DNA from 2 places in the Pseudarthrobacter sp. CC4 genome. Region 2 is predicted to be linked to the other one. Evidence: riboswitches for the same ligand, from Rfam matches in the RefSeq annotation. Region 2 holds a riboswitch; the other holds the start of a gene.
The links. A riboswitch is a leader RNA that binds a small molecule or an ion and turns the genes downstream of it on or off. The one in region 2 is predicted to bind cyclic di-AMP.
Positions count from the first base shown of each region.

Region 1 (7,824 bases), on a different contig from region 2:
TGCGCGAACATCGTGTCGGCATCATTGAACTCAGCCGCAGCTGCTGCTGAGGTTGCCGGCGCGGAGGTGGATGACATCCCGGAGCTGCCATGGTTCATACCGGGCATGCTGCCGGTCCCGGAACTGCCGGTTCCGGAGCCCGCGGAGCAGCCGGCAAGGGCGATGGCAGCAGCGATGGCGGCAGCCGAGATCGTCAGTGTCTTTGTCATGAAAATCAGGTCCTCAAAAGTATCAGCGGCGTCTGGGCGCTGGTGTGATGGCATGCACTGGCAAACCCGTGCGGGGCTTGGCCTGTTGTATGCACGCCGATGACTGGACGGCTGCGCGTGCAAGGGCATGGCGCAGGGGAGTGTTTACGTCCGGCTGATACAGAGGTCACCGGGGGAGGGGCTGCCCGGTGCGTAGGAAAAGGTGCTGCTGGCTGTTGCGGCGGCACCGAAGTCGGGCAGCGCGTAAGGGGCTGTTCCCGGCACCGGGGCTGAGAGAGTGGTGTTTCCCGGTGCCAGGACGCAGGCAGCGTCACCGGCGGACATTTCCGGGCAGGACCCGGCCGGGGCGCAGGAAGATGAGGAACCAGTGACCGCCGGGTCACCGGCGACCCCGCCTGTTGGCGTCCCCGCTGCACGGGAATGGCTGGCTGGCATGGTCTGCAGCTGCATGGCGGCCCCGGCCCCGGTGCCTGCCGCTGTCGTGCTTGGGCCGGGGGGCATGTGGTGGGCGCCGGTCATGACGTGCATGCCGAAAATGCCGGCAATGATGGCCAGGGCCACAGTCAGGAATCCTGCCTGCAGGAGGAAGTCGGTGACGCGACGATGGGGTGCTGCAGTCACAACTCTTCCTCCTTTCCGTGCAGGCTCTTTCGTCATAAGGGTACCGGCAAGGTGTTCCTGCCGGTCACTTCCTTGTGGTTCAACGCGCCCGGGCGCTATTCGGTTTCGCTGTTCCTAACGGGCCGTTGGTGATCGGTGTGGTCGTCGACGTTTGTTTCAGCGGCAAAGTCCGGTCGGCCCGCGTGCCAGCGGGCACGCCCTGCCTTGATCCCCGTTCCGGGAAGCACAACGGCCCGGGAGGAAACTCAGCGAAAGTACAGATGTCAGTTGCCGGCCAGGGTGTAGCCGGCGGAGGTGACTGCCTCCTGCACGGCTGCCGCGTCAGGTGCGCCTCCGACCAGCAGGCGGGAACGGCCGCCCGGGACGAGGTCAACGAAGGCAGATTCCACACCCTCAAGAGCAGAGACTAGCTTCTCAACCGTCTGCACGCAATGCCCGCAGATTAGACCGTCCACAGCGAATTCAACGGAACTGGTGCCGGCAGAGGCGGTGGGGGCAGACGAGGCTTCGGTCGAGCAGCAGCCGCACCCTGTCGGGGAGGATGCAAGCGGCAGTTGGGTACGGTTTTCAGTTCCACACATGTCAGTTTCCGTTCCTTGACGAAGGACTAAAGGCGCTGGGGTTGAACGGCTGTGAGAGTCGGCGCTAGGGCACCGGCCGGGACATACCACTTCACTGACAACAGTCAAAGTATACCCCATGGGGGTATCGGGAGCAAGCGGGTGTGCCCGTGTCCCCATGTCTCCCGTTATTCAAATGTGACAAACGGTGCTGCTGTGAAGTACGGTCTAAGCCGTGCCGGTTTCTCCGAATGCGGCACTCCCGAGCAGATTGCCTAACTCTGCCGCTGCCCGGGATCCGTTCGCAACTTTCGTCCGGCAGAGACGGGGAAACCAACATTGGCCTGCTTCAGGCAGGTCTTGGGGTGAAGCCATGCCTGGCGCGTTTCGTGCCGGCGCGGCCGGGTGTCTCCCATCCGAATCCGACAGCTAACCTCGCAGGCAGTGGGAGAGGCCTTTTTCATGCCCATTCGCAAAGCTCATGGCCGCCGCCGCGCGGTCCCTGTCCAGACCAGCGCCCTAGCGGTCCTGTCCAAATCCGTAGCCGACAACGCCGGTGTTGCGGGCCGTCAGGCAGCGGTTATCGCGGCCGCGTCCGGTCTTGTCCTGACCAGCGGCATAGCTGCCCAGGCAGCAGAGGTCCCGGCCCAGCGTGACGCGGAGCCGGCCTCGACGCTCGAAGTCGCCAGCCAGGCTCAGGTGCCGCTCAGCGCGGACGCCACGGTCCAGATCTCCTACGAGCGTCCTGTGGTGGAGACCACCCCGGCTCCGGTTGTGGAGGCGCCCAAGCCAGTCGCCCCCCAGGTACCCAAGGCGTCCCCGGCACCTGCCTTGACCGCAGCGGCTGCACCAGCGAAGGCTCAGATTACCGTCACACCTGCCGCTGCCGCTCCCGTTGCCGCGCCGGCCGCTGGTGGCATCAACGCCATCATGGTTTCTTCCGCCTACGCCCAGATCGGTATGATCCAGGACTGCACACGGCTGGTGGAAAACGCCCTTAACGCCGCGGGTATCCCGGTCGGAGACCTCGGCCCCATGCAGTTCATGAACTACGGGACTGTAGTCAGCGATCCCCAGCCCGGTGACATGGTCATGCAGCCCGGCCACGTCGGAATCTACGTCGGCAACGGCCAGGTCCTCAGCTCGGGCCTGAACGGCAAGAACGAAACCGCCGTCCACCCGCTGACCTGGATGACCTCCAAGGGTGCCGTCACTTTCGTCCGCGCCGGTAAATAGCCACTGAAGGCCGGTGATGCACTGCCTTGGGGGCAGTGCATCACCGGCCTTCAGCATCCGACGCCGCAGGAGGGGACTACACCTTGTGCGGCCGCCCGAAGCGGCGCAGCCGCAGTGAGTTGCTGACCACCAGGACCGAGCTGGCCGCCATCGCGGCACCGGCGATCATCGGGTTCAGCAGTCCCAGCGCGGCGACCGGAATGCCCACCGCGTTGTAGAAGAACGCCCAGAACAGGTTGGTCTTGATCGTGGCCAGCGTGCGGCGGGACAGCTCAATGGCCTCCGCGACCTGCCCCAGGTCGCTTCCCATGACCGTCAGATCAGCCGCGGCGATGGCAACATCCGTGCCGCTGCCCATGGCGATGCCCAGGTCAGCCTGGGCCAGGGCCGCGGCATCGTTGACGCCATCCCCTGCCATCGCCACTGTCGCGCCGGACTCCTGCAACCGGCGCACGGCCTCAACTTTTCCGTCGGGCAGGACCCCGGCGAGCACATCCTCGGCCGGGATGCCGACCTGGGCGGCCACGGCCAATGCCGCCGAAGCGTTGTCACCGGTCAGAAGAATGGGACGAAGCCCCAGCTCCTTCAACCGGCCGACTGCCGCGGCAGAGCCGGGCCTGACCGTGTCGGTGAGGCTGATCAAACCGGCGGCTTTCCCGTCGACGCCCACCCAGATCACCGTCGCACCCGAATCCTCCAGCGCCTTCAGCATCTGCTCGCCACCAATGGGTCCGTCGATGTGGTTGTCCCGCAGCCACCCGATCCGCCCCACGACCACGGCACGGCCGTTTACCGTGCCGCGCACGCCTCCGCCCGGCGCGCTGTCAAAGCCCGTCACCGCAGGCAGCGGCCCGTTTGTCCTTGCGGCCCGGGCGATGGCGCGCGCTACGGGATGTTCGCTGGCCGCCTCCACCGCCCCGGCCAGGGCGAGCAGCTCGTCCTCGCGGACCCCGCCCAGGCTCTGGACAGTTGAAACCGAGAGCTTGCCGCTCGTGACCGTTCCGGTCTTATCCAGCACGATGATGTCCACGGTCCTGGTGTCTTCCAGCACCTGCGGTCCCTTGATCAGGATGCCCAGTTGAGCCCCGCGCCCCGTTCCGGTCAGCAGCGCCGTCGGCGTTGCAAGACCCAGTGCGCACGGGCACGCAATCACCAGCACGGCCACCGCGGCAGTGAAGGCCGCCTGCAGATCACCGGTGCTGAAGATCCATCCTGCGAAGGTCACTGCGGAGATGCCCAGGACCACCGGGACAAAGACAGCGCTGATCCGGTCCGCCAACCGGGCGATTGCCGCCTTACCACTTTGGGCCTGGCTGACAAGTTTGCCCATCTGGGCGAGAGTGGTCTCACTGCCCACGCGGGTGGCCTTGACCAGCAGCCGGCCGTTCGCGTTGATCGTCGCCCCAATGACCGTGTCATCGACGCCGACTTCGACCGGCAGCGATTCGCCCGTGATCAAGGAGACATCAACCGCGCTCTGGCCCTCCACGACATACCCGTCGGTGGGGATCTTGTCTCCCGGGCGGACGAGAAAGACATCACCGGGGACGAGCAGATCGACCGGGACCTGGAACTCTACTCCGTCCCGGACCACTATGGCTTCCTTGGCTCCGAGGTTCAGCAGCGCGCGAAGGGCATTTCCTGCCCGTTGTTTGGCGTTGGCTTCAAGATACCGGCCCAGCAGCAGGAAGGTTGTCACCACCGCTGCGACTTCGAAGTACAGCGCATGAGCGCTCATGTCCATGCCGGGGTGCCGCGTCAGGATAGGATCGGCAAAGAGTTGCCACGCCGAGAACAGGAACGCGGCACTGACTCCGATGGACACCAGGGTGTCCATGGTGGAGGCCAGGTGCCGGGCGTTGATGCCCGCCGCCCGGTGGAAGGGCCACGCGGCCCAGCTGACCACCGGGGCACTGAGGGCGAAAACAACCCAACCCCAGTGCGGGAACTGCGCGGCAGGAACCATGGAGATCACCACTACGGGCAGGGTGAAAATGGCTGCCACCAGGAGGCGGGGCCGCAGGGTCCCGGCAACAGCTTTCGCTGCGGCAGCCTGGTCATCACCGCCCGCGTCGGCTGGCTGAGCGGTGGCCGCGTACCGATGTGATTTTTCCGTCCCTGCCCGGTCCGCCTTGAGCGAGGCCGAATAGCCGGTGGCAGCGACCGTATCGAGGATCTGCTGGTCAGAAATGCCCTCCGGGACGATAACCCGGGCCGATTCCAGCGGAAGGTTCACACTGGCGTCCACGCCCTCAAACTTGCCCAGTTTCCGCTCCACCCGGGCCACACAGGAAGCGCAGGTCATGCCCTGGATGTCGAGTTCTATAATCCGTGTGCCAGGTGCCAGGGTTTCCGTGTCCACCCCTAACCTCCGGCCACCACGGAGTAGCCGGCTTCAGCAATCGCCGCATCGATCCGCTCCGGATCCAGCTCCGTGGCGGACGTGACGGTGGCCACCGAGACGCCGTCCTTGTTCAAGGCAACGTCCACGGACCCGACGCCCTCCACTTCCCGCAGCTCTTCGATCACCGATGCCACGCAGTGGCCGCAGTGCATCCCGGAAATATTGACGGTTGTCTTCACGCTCATGGCGGATTTCCTCCTTCGTCGTTAGCGCAACAGACGTCCGATGGCATCTGTTGCTTCCCTCACCTTTGCGTCACCGGCCTCCTCGGAGGCGGCCGCGGCGTTCACCACGCAATGTCCTATGTGTTCTTCCAGCAGTCCCAGGCTGACGGCGTGCAGTGCCTTGTTCACCGCAGCGACCTGGGTAAGGATGTCGATGCAGTACGCATCCTCATCAACCATGCGGGCGATGCCGCGCACCTGGCCCTCGATGCGCTTCAACCGGCGCAGGTAAGCCTCTTTCCCGCTGCTGTACCCGTAGTCCGCAACCTCGGCTGACGGGAGGCTGTCAATGTTCTGAGTCATGAGGGTTCCTTTCAGCAGCACAAGAATATACCCCCCGGGGGTACCAAAGCAAATACCTCCTAGGAGCGTAGGGACTGCATGTTCGGCGCTATTGAAAGACGGTCTTTCACCGGCGGCCGGGGCCATAGGGGACTTTCCGCCCTTGCCGGTTATACATTGGCCCAGACACACTGGCCTGCAACGGGCGCAGCAAGGACAACGGGAGGGCTGATGGACGGGGATGCAGGATTCAGGATTGTTGCAGGTGTTGACGGTTCGGACGCTTCGCAGCTGGCACTGGAATGGGCTGTCACCGAGGCCCGGCTGCGGGGTGGACAGGTCCGGGCGGTGACGGCATGGGAGTTCCCGCCCGTGACCGTGGGAATGGAAGGTCTGATCCACGACCCTGACCTCTTTCCGCAGGCAGCCCGCAGGCTTCAGGGCGAGGCCCTGAAAAAACTGGACAGCGGGGACGTGAGTGTCACGGGCGATGTGGTGCGGGGTCCTGCCGCCCCCGTGCTGCTGAAGGCGGCCGTGGACGCCGACCTGCTGGTTGTCGGCTCCCGCGGTCTGGGCGGGTTTACCGGTCTGCTGCTCGGTTCCGTGTCGACCCAGATCCTCCATCATTCACCGTGTCCGGTGCTGGTCGTCCCTACCCGGTCCCGGGCGGGCATCTTCGGATGAGAAAGAAAGCGCTGCCCGCACGGGCAACCGGCAGAGGTTAGCGTCTTCGTGACCTGCGATCACTGGTCCCATGACCATGCCAGGGTGCGCCCGCTGCCGGGGACGGCGAAGACGGCACAAGGATTCATAGGAAGGCTCCAGGCGCTCTGGCATACGGTCACCGGCGCGCTGGGCCTGGTGATGGGACTGGTGCCGCACATGCTGCACCACATCGGTTTTCTCGCCGGGAGCGCCCTCGTCGCAGGATCCGGCGGCACGGCACTGTTCGGCGCGCTCGGACTGCTGGCGTCCATTCCCGCGCTGGTCCACCTGCACCGGCGGTTCGGCAACTGGATTGCCCCTGCCCTTGGCCTGCTGGTCTTCGCAGGAATGTTTTCCCTCTCCGCGTTCGTCATCGGCCCGGCCATCAGCGGCACCGGAACAAACGTGACGCCGGGACCTTCACACACTACCGAGCATACGGGGGACCATTCGGGAGGACATTGACCCTGCCGGTCCACTGAGGGGCCATTCGGCCCTGTCCACCCGGGGCAGGAGAGTCAATACTGTGGCCATGACCAGTCCTTCCGACCCGTTGCGCGCCCCGGCCTCAGAGCCGCCCAGGCCCTGGGTGCAGATCCTGCTGACGGTCCTGATCGCCGGGGCCGCCGTGTACCTGATTACCAACCACTGGCTGCACATCCTGGACGCACTGCCGTACCTGGGCGTGGTCCTGATGATGGGCATGCACCTGTTCATGCACGGCGGACATGGGGGGCATGGGGGGCATGGGGGCGGCGGACACTCCGGGCACGGCGGTACGGGCACGCGGGAAGGCCAAGGAGGCGGACATGTCCACTGACTATGGGTACGACCTCTGGGGCCTGGTCATCATCAACTCGGCCGTGTTCATCATCTTTGCATTCAGCTTCGTCCGGCCCAGGACCAAGCTGGACTGGCGTGCTCTCGGCGGATTTTCGGCGTTCATCGTTGCGCTCTTCACTGAGATGTACGGCTTTCCGCTCACGATCTACCTGCTCTCGGGCTGGCTGGGTGACCGGATCCCGGGCGGGAACCTCCTGAACCACAACTCGGGCCACTTGTGGCAGGACCTGACCGGGTGGTCGGGGGACCCGCACCTGAGCCCGCTGCACCTGCAGAGCAATGTGCTGATCGCTGCAGGATTCATCGTCCTGTACCTGTCCTGGCAGGTGCTTTTCGCAGCCCAGCGGGAGCACCGCCTGGCCACGAGCGGACTCTACGCCAAAGTGCGGCACCCACAATACCTGGGGTTTCTGACCATCATGGCGGGGTTCCTGCTGCAGTGGCCCACGCTGCTGACTTTGCTGATGTTCCCGGTCCTGGTCATCGTCTACCTGCGGTTGGCCCGCAAAGAGGAAAGGATGATGGAGGCCGAATTCGGCGAAGCCTACGCCGCCTACCGCCGGCAGGTGCCGGGATTCATACCCCGCATCGGGCGCCGCGGCGCGGGAACGGGGCAGAGCCTGCCGGAGGGCCGGTGACCGCAGGGCGCCCGCACCGGAACCGGAAGAACCCGCCATGCTGTTCCTTGCGGTGAAAAACCTTGTCCAGGAAAAGACCCGGCTGCTGATCAGCGTCGGCGG
Region 1 covers NZ_JARCCZ010000023.1:34,375-42,198, reverse strand. The annotation lists gene PV768_RS16060 (DUF305 domain-containing protein) at 1-209, opposite strand, end outside; gene PV768_RS16055 (hypothetical protein) at 354-830, opposite strand; gene PV768_RS16050 (heavy-metal-associated domain-containing protein) at 1,094-1,411, opposite strand; cyclic di-AMP (ydaO/yuaA leader) riboswitch at 1,653-1,848, shown strand; gene PV768_RS16045 (NlpC/P60 family protein) at 1,853-2,626, shown strand; gene PV768_RS16040 (heavy metal translocating P-type ATPase) at 2,703-4,931, opposite strand; gene PV768_RS16035 (heavy-metal-associated domain-containing protein) at 4,991-5,215, opposite strand; gene PV768_RS16030 (metal-sensitive transcriptional regulator) at 5,237-5,557, opposite strand; gene PV768_RS16025 (universal stress protein) at 5,768-6,220, shown strand; gene PV768_RS16020 (hypothetical protein) at 6,269-6,706, shown strand; gene PV768_RS16015 (DUF2933 domain-containing protein) at 6,774-7,061, shown strand; gene PV768_RS16010 (methyltransferase family protein) at 7,051-7,722, shown strand; gene PV768_RS16005 (ABC transporter permease) at 7,760-7,824, shown strand, end outside.
Region 1: linked by a shared signal. The riboswitch ahead of PV768_RS16045 (NlpC/P60 family protein) and the one ahead of PV768_RS02695 (M23 family metallopeptidase) in region 2 are both predicted to bind cyclic di-AMP.

Region 2 (7,824 bases):
TTGTGCACCTTGCGGCGCTGGGTCACGCGTCCCATATCCCACCGTTCCTGTCCATATGTCCATCATCGCAACTGCCTTGGGGCGATGCCAGCGTGGCTGCAGCACGTTGGCAGGCCTCAGCCAAGGAGTGCGCTCCAGTCTACGGGGCCGGCCGGCGCCGGTTTGGCGGCCGGCTTGCCCGTCCGTCCGGCAGTGCGCGCCTTCGTCTTGGCGGCGGGCTCGGGCGGCGCCGGGATGGGCGGCCCCCACGGAAGGGCAAAGGCGGGCACCAGCTCTCCCAGCTGCACCCCGTGGGGAGGCACAACCAGAACGCCGTCCGCTGAAGCCAGCCCGCGCATCATGCCCGGGCCGGTGTGCTGGGCGGGAGAGGCCATGCCGTAAAGCAGGCGGAACGGGACCAGGCGTGTGCGCCCGGGTTCGGGGTCGAGGGTGGTTCCGCAGGGAACCTCCTGCACGGCCGGCAGCGTGCGGTGTCCGAGCGCCGCCAGCAGCGGGGCCCCCACCGTGGAAAGTGCCATCATGGCTGCAAGGGGGTTACCCGGCAGTCCAAGCACGAACCGCCCGTCCGGAAGTTCGGCCAGGACGGCCGGGTGTCCGGGACGCATGGCCACGCCGTCAATGATCAGCCGCCCGCCCAGCTCCCGCACGGCCCGGCGAAGGTGGTCGGTGCCGGATTTTCCGGTCCCGCCTGTGGTGATGACGACGTCGGCCGGCAGGTCCGGCGCGCCCGGCACCCCGGGGACCACGTCCTCCAGTGCCGCCAGCCATTCAGCGTACGAATCGCCGATCCGTTGCTGTCCGCCCGGCAGCCCGCCCAGCATGCCCACCACGGCCGGTAGCTGCGGGCCGAAGGTGTCACGCACCTGCCCCGGAACCGGCAGGCCGCTCCCAACCACTTCGGAACCGGTCAGCAGCAGCCGGACCAGGGGCTTTCCCTGGACCACAAGTTCGTCATAACCGGCCAGGGCTGCGAGGGCCAGGTGCGCAGGGTTCAGCACCACGCCGGCCTTGACCAGGATGTCCCCTTCCGAGGCCTCCTCCCCTGCTTTCCTGACATGCTGGCCTGCACGGGGTTCGCCAGGGCGGGCAGTGCCGCCGGTCACCAGGACGGGCAGCCCGTCTTCGTCTTTGTCCAGGCGGGCGCTTTCGCTGCGCAGCACCGCCTTCGCCCCGGGCGGTATGAGTCCCCCCGTGGCAATGGGACTGGCCTGGTGCGGAGCCAGCGGCAAACCTGCATCCACCAGGATCCACGGCCCCGTGCCATTAACGGCCCAGCCGTCCATCGCCGATGACGCATAGTGGGGCATCTCCTGCAGGGCCACAATGTCCTGGTCCAGCCTGCGTCCGAGGGCCAGCTCCAAAGGAACAGGGCCGGCGGGGATTGGAGTGCCGGCGTCGAAAGCTGCCTGCCGGGCTTCTTCCCACGTATGGTCGAGGTGCCTCGGCTGCCCGCCCTCGGGGGCATCCGCTGCTTCCTGGGACTCCGTCGTCATTCGCCGGGAGCCCCGGCGGCTTCAGCATCGTAGTCGGCAGCCAGGGAACGGGCCACGGCCAGGGCGGACTCCATGGAAGCAGCATTGGGTGCCCGGCCCGAGCCGGACGCCAGGCCGGCGGCATACCCGGCAATGAACGTCGTCAGGGGCGCGGCCGGACGGACCACCGAGTGGGCGGCCACACCGGCCAAGGCAAGGATGGCGTTGACGTCCACCTGGACGTCCTCCAGTTCATAGGCCTGGAGGAGGGACCTGCACCACTCCTCCAGCGTTTCATCCTGGCTTTTCACGAACGTGCCTCCCTATTTAACTGCGGCTGCGCCGGTCCTGGCCTTTGTCCTGGTTGCCGGCGGCAATCCCTAGTGCGGCGGCATCATCCCAGGTGTCCACGTCTGCCGTGGAACCTGCAGGGACGGTGACAGGCTGCACCTCCAGACTAGCAAGGAGGGAGCGCACGGAGCCGTTAATAAGGGCGCCACGGGACGAGAGCTGCGCCGCCGAGGTTTTTAACGCAGCCGTGCGGTAAAAACCGGCCAGAGGCTGGAGCCGGCCGTCTTCCGCGCGTGCCATGGCGCCGTCTGCGTTCGTCGAAACCATGGCCGCCACCAGTGCCTCCACTGCGTCCCGGACCAGCGGCATGTCACACGCCAGCACCAAAGTGAACTCCGCCTCGTGTCCGTCCCGGGCCAAGGCGTCAAGTCCGGCGGAGATGGCAGCTGCCGGCCCCGCGAACTCCGGCTCTTCCCGGCAGAAAAGCACCCCGGGGACAGAATGTCCGGCGTCCGGGCCCACCACCGCCGTCCGCGCAGCATCCGCTGCAGCGGCCAGGGCGCGCTGGAGGAGGGTGTCATGATGGAAAACCAAGCCCTGTTTCGGCACCCCGCCCAACCGGGAAGACCGGCCGCCGGCCAGGATCACTGCATTGAAGTCCAGCCGCTTCTGTTCCATGCCCCCAGCCTAGCCATCGGCGGCGCTGCGGGCGTGCCGAAGGTTCCGGTCAGGCGGCCCGCTCCGGCAGAAGGAACGGATCCCAGGCTGGAGTGGGCTTCTCAAGTTCCTTGATCTGCCAGATGGTTCCATGCGGTGGCTCCGGGACGAAACGCAGTTTCCAGCCCATTTCCGCCGGCGTATGGTCGCCCTTGACGTTGTTGCAGCGCAGGCAGGCCGCCACCAGGTTCTCCCAGGAGTCCTCGCCGCCCCGGGACTTGGGGTGGACGTGGTCGATGGTGTGGGCCGCTTTACCGCAGTACGCGCATCTGTGGCCGTCGCGCCTGAGCACTCCGCGGCGGCTGACAGCAGTGGCCTGGTTGTACCTCGGCCGGATGTAACGGTTCAGGAGAATCACCGAGGGACGGCCCAGGATTTCCTGCGGTCCCACCACGGGATCATCGCCTTCGGCAACCACGCTGGCCTTGCCCGTGAGCACAAGCACCAGCGCCCGGCGGAAAGTGATCACCGCCAGGGGCTCATACCCAGCATTCAGAACGAGAGTGCGCATGCACGTACCTCTTCACGGCCGCACCCGTCCAGGGGCACGAGGGCCGGCTGCCCTCGGCATGTCCGGGCTATGGATCGACACCACAAGAGTAAACATAGAAGCGCGCGATCGGCTAATCGCCCTTTCCCTGAACGGTCGTGTCGATCCAGTCAGGCGGCGCATACTGAACGGCTGGAGCAGCCGGCAGTTAAAAGGCAAGAACCCTTGCCGTGAGGGCAAGGGTTCTTTTGAGTCCTGGTCGGACCGCCGGAACTGGCGGGTCAGTTCACTCGGATGAACACGGGGCCGGAGCCGACGTTGGCGCTGAAGACCACCGTCTGGTTTCCGTTGTAGCCACCGTGGACGGCCTGGCCGTTGCCTGCGTAGACAGCAATGTGTGCCATGCCGGCACCGCCGTCGGCGTAGTAGATCAGGTCGCCGGGCTGCGCCTCGGCAGCGCTGACGGTGCGACCCAGGGAGAGGTAGCCTGCAGGCCAGTCGTGGAAGTTGATCCCCACTGCTGCCAGGGAGTTCGTGACCAGCATGGTGCAGTCCTGCATAACACCCAGCTGGGCGTATGCAGCCGACAGGATGGCTGCACCCTTGCCGCTGGCGGAAGCAGTGGGAGCGGCGGCCGGGGCCGAGGCCGTGGAAACCTTGGCCGTGACCTTGGGAGCAGCAGGCTGGGCGACGGGGGCCGGCTCGGCCTCCTGGACCTCGACAGGTGCGGGTTCTTCGATAACCGGGGCCGGCGTGGTGGTGACGGCGGGCTTTTCGAAGGTGATGTTGATCGTGGAGGCCGCGGAGATGGGGGCTTCGACGGCGGATTCAACTTCCAGGGTGGAAGCCGGAGCGGAGTCGCGCTGGACGTTGGAGTCGGCAGCGTTCGCCGCGATGCCGCTGGTCAGTACCAGGCCGGAAGCGGCGGCGATGACAGCGGCCTGGCGGCCTACGCCGCCGGCGTTCTCGCCGACAGCCTTGGCGATGATGGCGATTGAGCTGGTTTTGGTGACCTCGGCGCGATGCCGTGCGGTAGCACGAGTAGTCATCAGTTCTCTCTTTCGTTTTCCTCAGGCCGTTGTGGGCACCAAGGGATGTGGACGCGCCGGCATCTTGGGGGTACGCCGGCACGCCCCGAACGGGGATGTGGTGTTAGCGGAAAGCGTGGTGGAGCAAAGAAATAGTTCTTGGACCCGAGGGTCCAAGAACTATTTGCTGATGGTGAAGAACGAAGAGGTGCCGGTGGCGGCTACGGCGTGGAGCAGCGTGCCCTGGGAGGGGTTGAGCGCGCTGACCATCATGCCGTTGCCGACGTAGATGCCGACGTGCGCTCCGCCGTTCTGCATGACCAGGTCGCCGGGCTGCGGGGTGGAGGTGGGGGTCATGGCAGTCCAGGCGTTGACGCGGGGGATGCTGATGCCGGCCTGGGCGTAAACCCACTGGGTGAAGCCGGAGCAGTCCCATCCGGTGACCGGGCTGGTGCCGCCCCAGACGTAGGGGCTGCCAATGCCCGTGTAGGCGATGGCAGCAATGCCTGAGGTGGAAGCGGAAGAGACAGTCTTGGCCAGCTTGTCCGCTGCAGACTCCGAACTCGACGCTGCGCCCGTTTCCGTGGCGGTGGACTGTGGGCGCACCCGCTCCGGCTTCGGGGCGGCAGTGGTCTTGACCACGGGCCGCTCGAACGACACGGTGGCCGTGGGGGCTGCGGTGACTGCCAGGGCAGCCTGCGCGGAGCCGGACTCGGTGGAAGCGGAAACACCAGCGGTGGTGTCCGCTGCGTTGGCGGGCAGGCCCATGCTGAGGATAAGACCGGAAGCTGCGGCGATAACGGCAGCCTGGCGACCTACTGTCCCGGCATTGGCACTAACAGCCTTGGACATAGTGTCCAAGGGGTTGGTACGAACCGTTTGCGCACGGTGGCGCGCAGAATTATTGCGTGAAGACACGAAGGTAGCCTCTCCCAATGCCTGCGAGGTGAGCTGTCGGATTCGGATGGGAGTCACCCGGCCGCGCTGCTTCCAAGGAAGTTTTGCGACTTAACCCCAAGGTCTTAGCCAAAGCCAAGACCAAAATTGGTTCCCCCGCCCCTGCCAGACGATGAAATGCGAACGGACCTTGAGCGGTGGCAGAGTTAGGCAATCCGCACAAGAGCGTCAACTTCGGAAAAGTTGACGCGAGTTAGACGGTACAGCAGTTTTGAGTGAATGTCACATTCAGGTCACGGCAAGTCACGATCATCTGATAGTTCACCGTCACTTGACTACAGCCAGCCAGTCGGATCGACCACTTCGCCGTTGACCTGCACCTCGAAGTGGAGGTGGCAGCCCGTGGAGGCGCCCGTGGTCCCGCTAAGGGCAATTACGTCCCCGCGCGAGACGGTCTGCCCCTCCCTCACGCTGAAGGAGGAGAGGTGGTTGTACGTGGTTTCCAGGCCGTTGCCGTGGTCCACCACAACGCGGTTTCCGCCGCCGAACTGGTGCCAGCCCACGAAGGTCACGGTACCGGTGGCGGCAGCGAAGACCGACGTACCGCACTGGGCCACATAGTCCTGGCCGCGGTGGAAGTCGCCTGAGCCACCGGTGATCGGGCTGACGCGGTAGCCGAAGGGGGACGCTGTGGTCAGCGTGGCCAGTGGAGCGCCGAGGCTTCCTGCCGAGGCAGCACGTGACACCGAGCCGGCGGACTGGGCACTGAGAAGCTGCTTGAGCTTGCCGTCCGGATCCGCCTGGGTGACCACGGCGGAACGGCTGAAATCGATCTGGGCACCGGCCTCGGCTGAGATCTGCGGCTGCGGCGTGACGGCTGAGGCTGCCATCGGAGTAACACCGGGAGCGTCGGTGGCCATCACGGGGCTGGTGGCCGGCACCGTCACGGTCAGCACCAGGCCTGTGGCTGCGAGTGCGATTCCGGCCTTCTGGCCGATTCCGCTCGCAGCAGCGAACTCGGTGACTTGGCGGAAGGGACCACGACGGCGGCGCGCATCACGGTGGGGATCGCGGGGGCGTTCCGTGGTGATGACTTCAACAACCCGCGGCGTCGAAGCGGGCACCGCTGCGCGGCGGCGTCCCCTGGGGGTCTGCATGGACAAGAAGGGTTCCTCTCTGGAAAGCCTGCGAAGTTAGCTGTCGGATTCGGGTCAGAGAGTTCAAAGACCCGGTCCGCCGTAAGCAAGCTTCGGCACAGAGGTATCCACGGAGGATCCTTCACTGGAAGAGGCTTGCTGCTGACGGACTTCACCCCAAGGCAGTCCCCCGGCTGCCGTTTGTGGTTCCCCCGCCTCTGCCAGTAATGACTCGTGCACCTGATCCGCTGGCAGAGCTCGGCTCCAGATCAGGTAACGCTTTAGTATCAACGCTTGGGTTTAACTATAGGGGCAAAAGTCCCAAAGTAACAATTCCGTTATCTTTGCGTAACCGGCACCCGTTGGGGTAGCCGGGAGGCCTCAAGCGGTCCCTAGCGTACGGCCACGAAGACGTGCGCCGCGACTTCCGGCGGCAGCTCCAGGGCCCCTTCGATGCCCGGGACGCGGACCGAAATGTACTCCCCCACCCGCTCCAGCGAGACCGAGGCACCGGGCCGGATTCCGCCTTCATCAAGCTGGACCAACAACTCGGGTTCCACCTGGATCGGCTCTGCCAGGCGGCTGACTGTCACCTCAGACGCCGGGCCGTAGGTCTTCATGGCCTCAAGCAGGCTGACCGCCGCGTCCGCAGCGGCCTGCGCCTCGCCCCCGAGGGCCGCCAATCCCGGGATGGGATTGCCATACGGGGACTCAGTGGGATGGTTCAGCATTTCGTAAATGCGCCGTTCCACCCGTTCGCTCATGACGTGCTCCCAGCGGCAGGCTTCGTCATGGACGTAGGCCCAGTCCAGCCCGATGACATCGGCCAGGAGCCGCTCCGCCAACCTGTGCTTCCGCATGACTTCGGTGGCGCGCTTCCGGCCCACCTCCGTGAGTTCAAGGTGCCGATCTCCGGAGACAACCACCAGGCCGTCCCGTTCCATCCTGCCGATGGTCTGCGACACAGTGGGCCCGGAGTGGCGCAGCCGCTCCGCGATCCGGGCCCGGAGGGCAACGATGTTTTCTTCCTCAAGCTCCAAGATGGTCCGAAGGTACATCTCCGTAGTGTCGATCAGATCCGTCATCCAGCTCAGCTCCTCGAGCGCAGTACCTTGCGTTGTCCCACCGTACCGCCTTCACATGCAGCGTGGTCCGTTGGAAAGCTTAGCCTATTTTGAGTTTGTCCGAATAGTTGACGGCGCGGGCAGGGGCCCTGTCTCAATGTCTGGACTATGACGGTCCCGGTTCCCGCTGAAACAGCTGTTCAGGCAGAATGAGGGAGGGCCCGAGTCACAGTCGCCGCGACTGCCTGGCACCCACATCCGTCCGGACCAACACCCCGTCCACGCCGAAATTGGAGCACCTGTGAGCGAAACCAGCATCACTATTCCCGCCGACCTCCTGCCCAAGGACGGGCGGTTCGGCGCCGGTCCCTCCAAAGTCCGGCAGGAGCAGATCGATGCCTTGTCCGCCGCATCGAAGACCATCCTGGGAACGTCCCACCGGCAGGCACCGGTCAAGAACCTGGTGGGGTCCGTACGCGAAGGCCTGAGCCAGTTCTTCCGTGCCCCGGAAGGCTATGAGGTGGTGCTGGGCGTGGGCGGTTCCACGGCGTTCTGGGACGTCGCCAGCTTCGGCCTGGTGGAGAAGAAGGCGCAGCACCTCTCATTCGGTGAATTCGGCTCGAAATTCGCGGCAGCCACCAACAAGGCACCTTTCCTGGATGCCTCCTCCATCATCAAATCCGAGCCGGGAACCCGCCCTGCTGCGCAGGCTGAGGCGGGCGTTGATGC
Region 2 covers NZ_JARCCZ010000002.1:320,168-327,991, forward strand. The annotation lists gene fdhD (formate dehydrogenase accessory sulfurtransferase FdhD) at 1-35, opposite strand, end outside; gene PV768_RS02665 (molybdopterin molybdotransferase MoeA) at 117-1,493, opposite strand; gene PV768_RS02670 (DUF6457 domain-containing protein) at 1,490-1,783, opposite strand; gene mobA (molybdenum cofactor guanylyltransferase) at 1,800-2,441, opposite strand; gene PV768_RS02680 (HNH endonuclease) at 2,491-2,991, opposite strand; gene PV768_RS02685 (NlpC/P60 family protein) at 3,252-4,019, opposite strand; gene PV768_RS02690 (C40 family peptidase) at 4,179-4,850, opposite strand; cyclic di-AMP (ydaO/yuaA leader) riboswitch at 4,921-5,118, opposite strand; gene PV768_RS02695 (M23 family metallopeptidase) at 5,231-6,052, opposite strand; cyclic di-AMP (ydaO/yuaA leader) riboswitch at 6,063-6,305, opposite strand; gene PV768_RS02700 (metal-dependent transcriptional regulator) at 6,424-7,116, opposite strand; gene serC (phosphoserine transaminase) at 7,397-7,824, shown strand, end outside.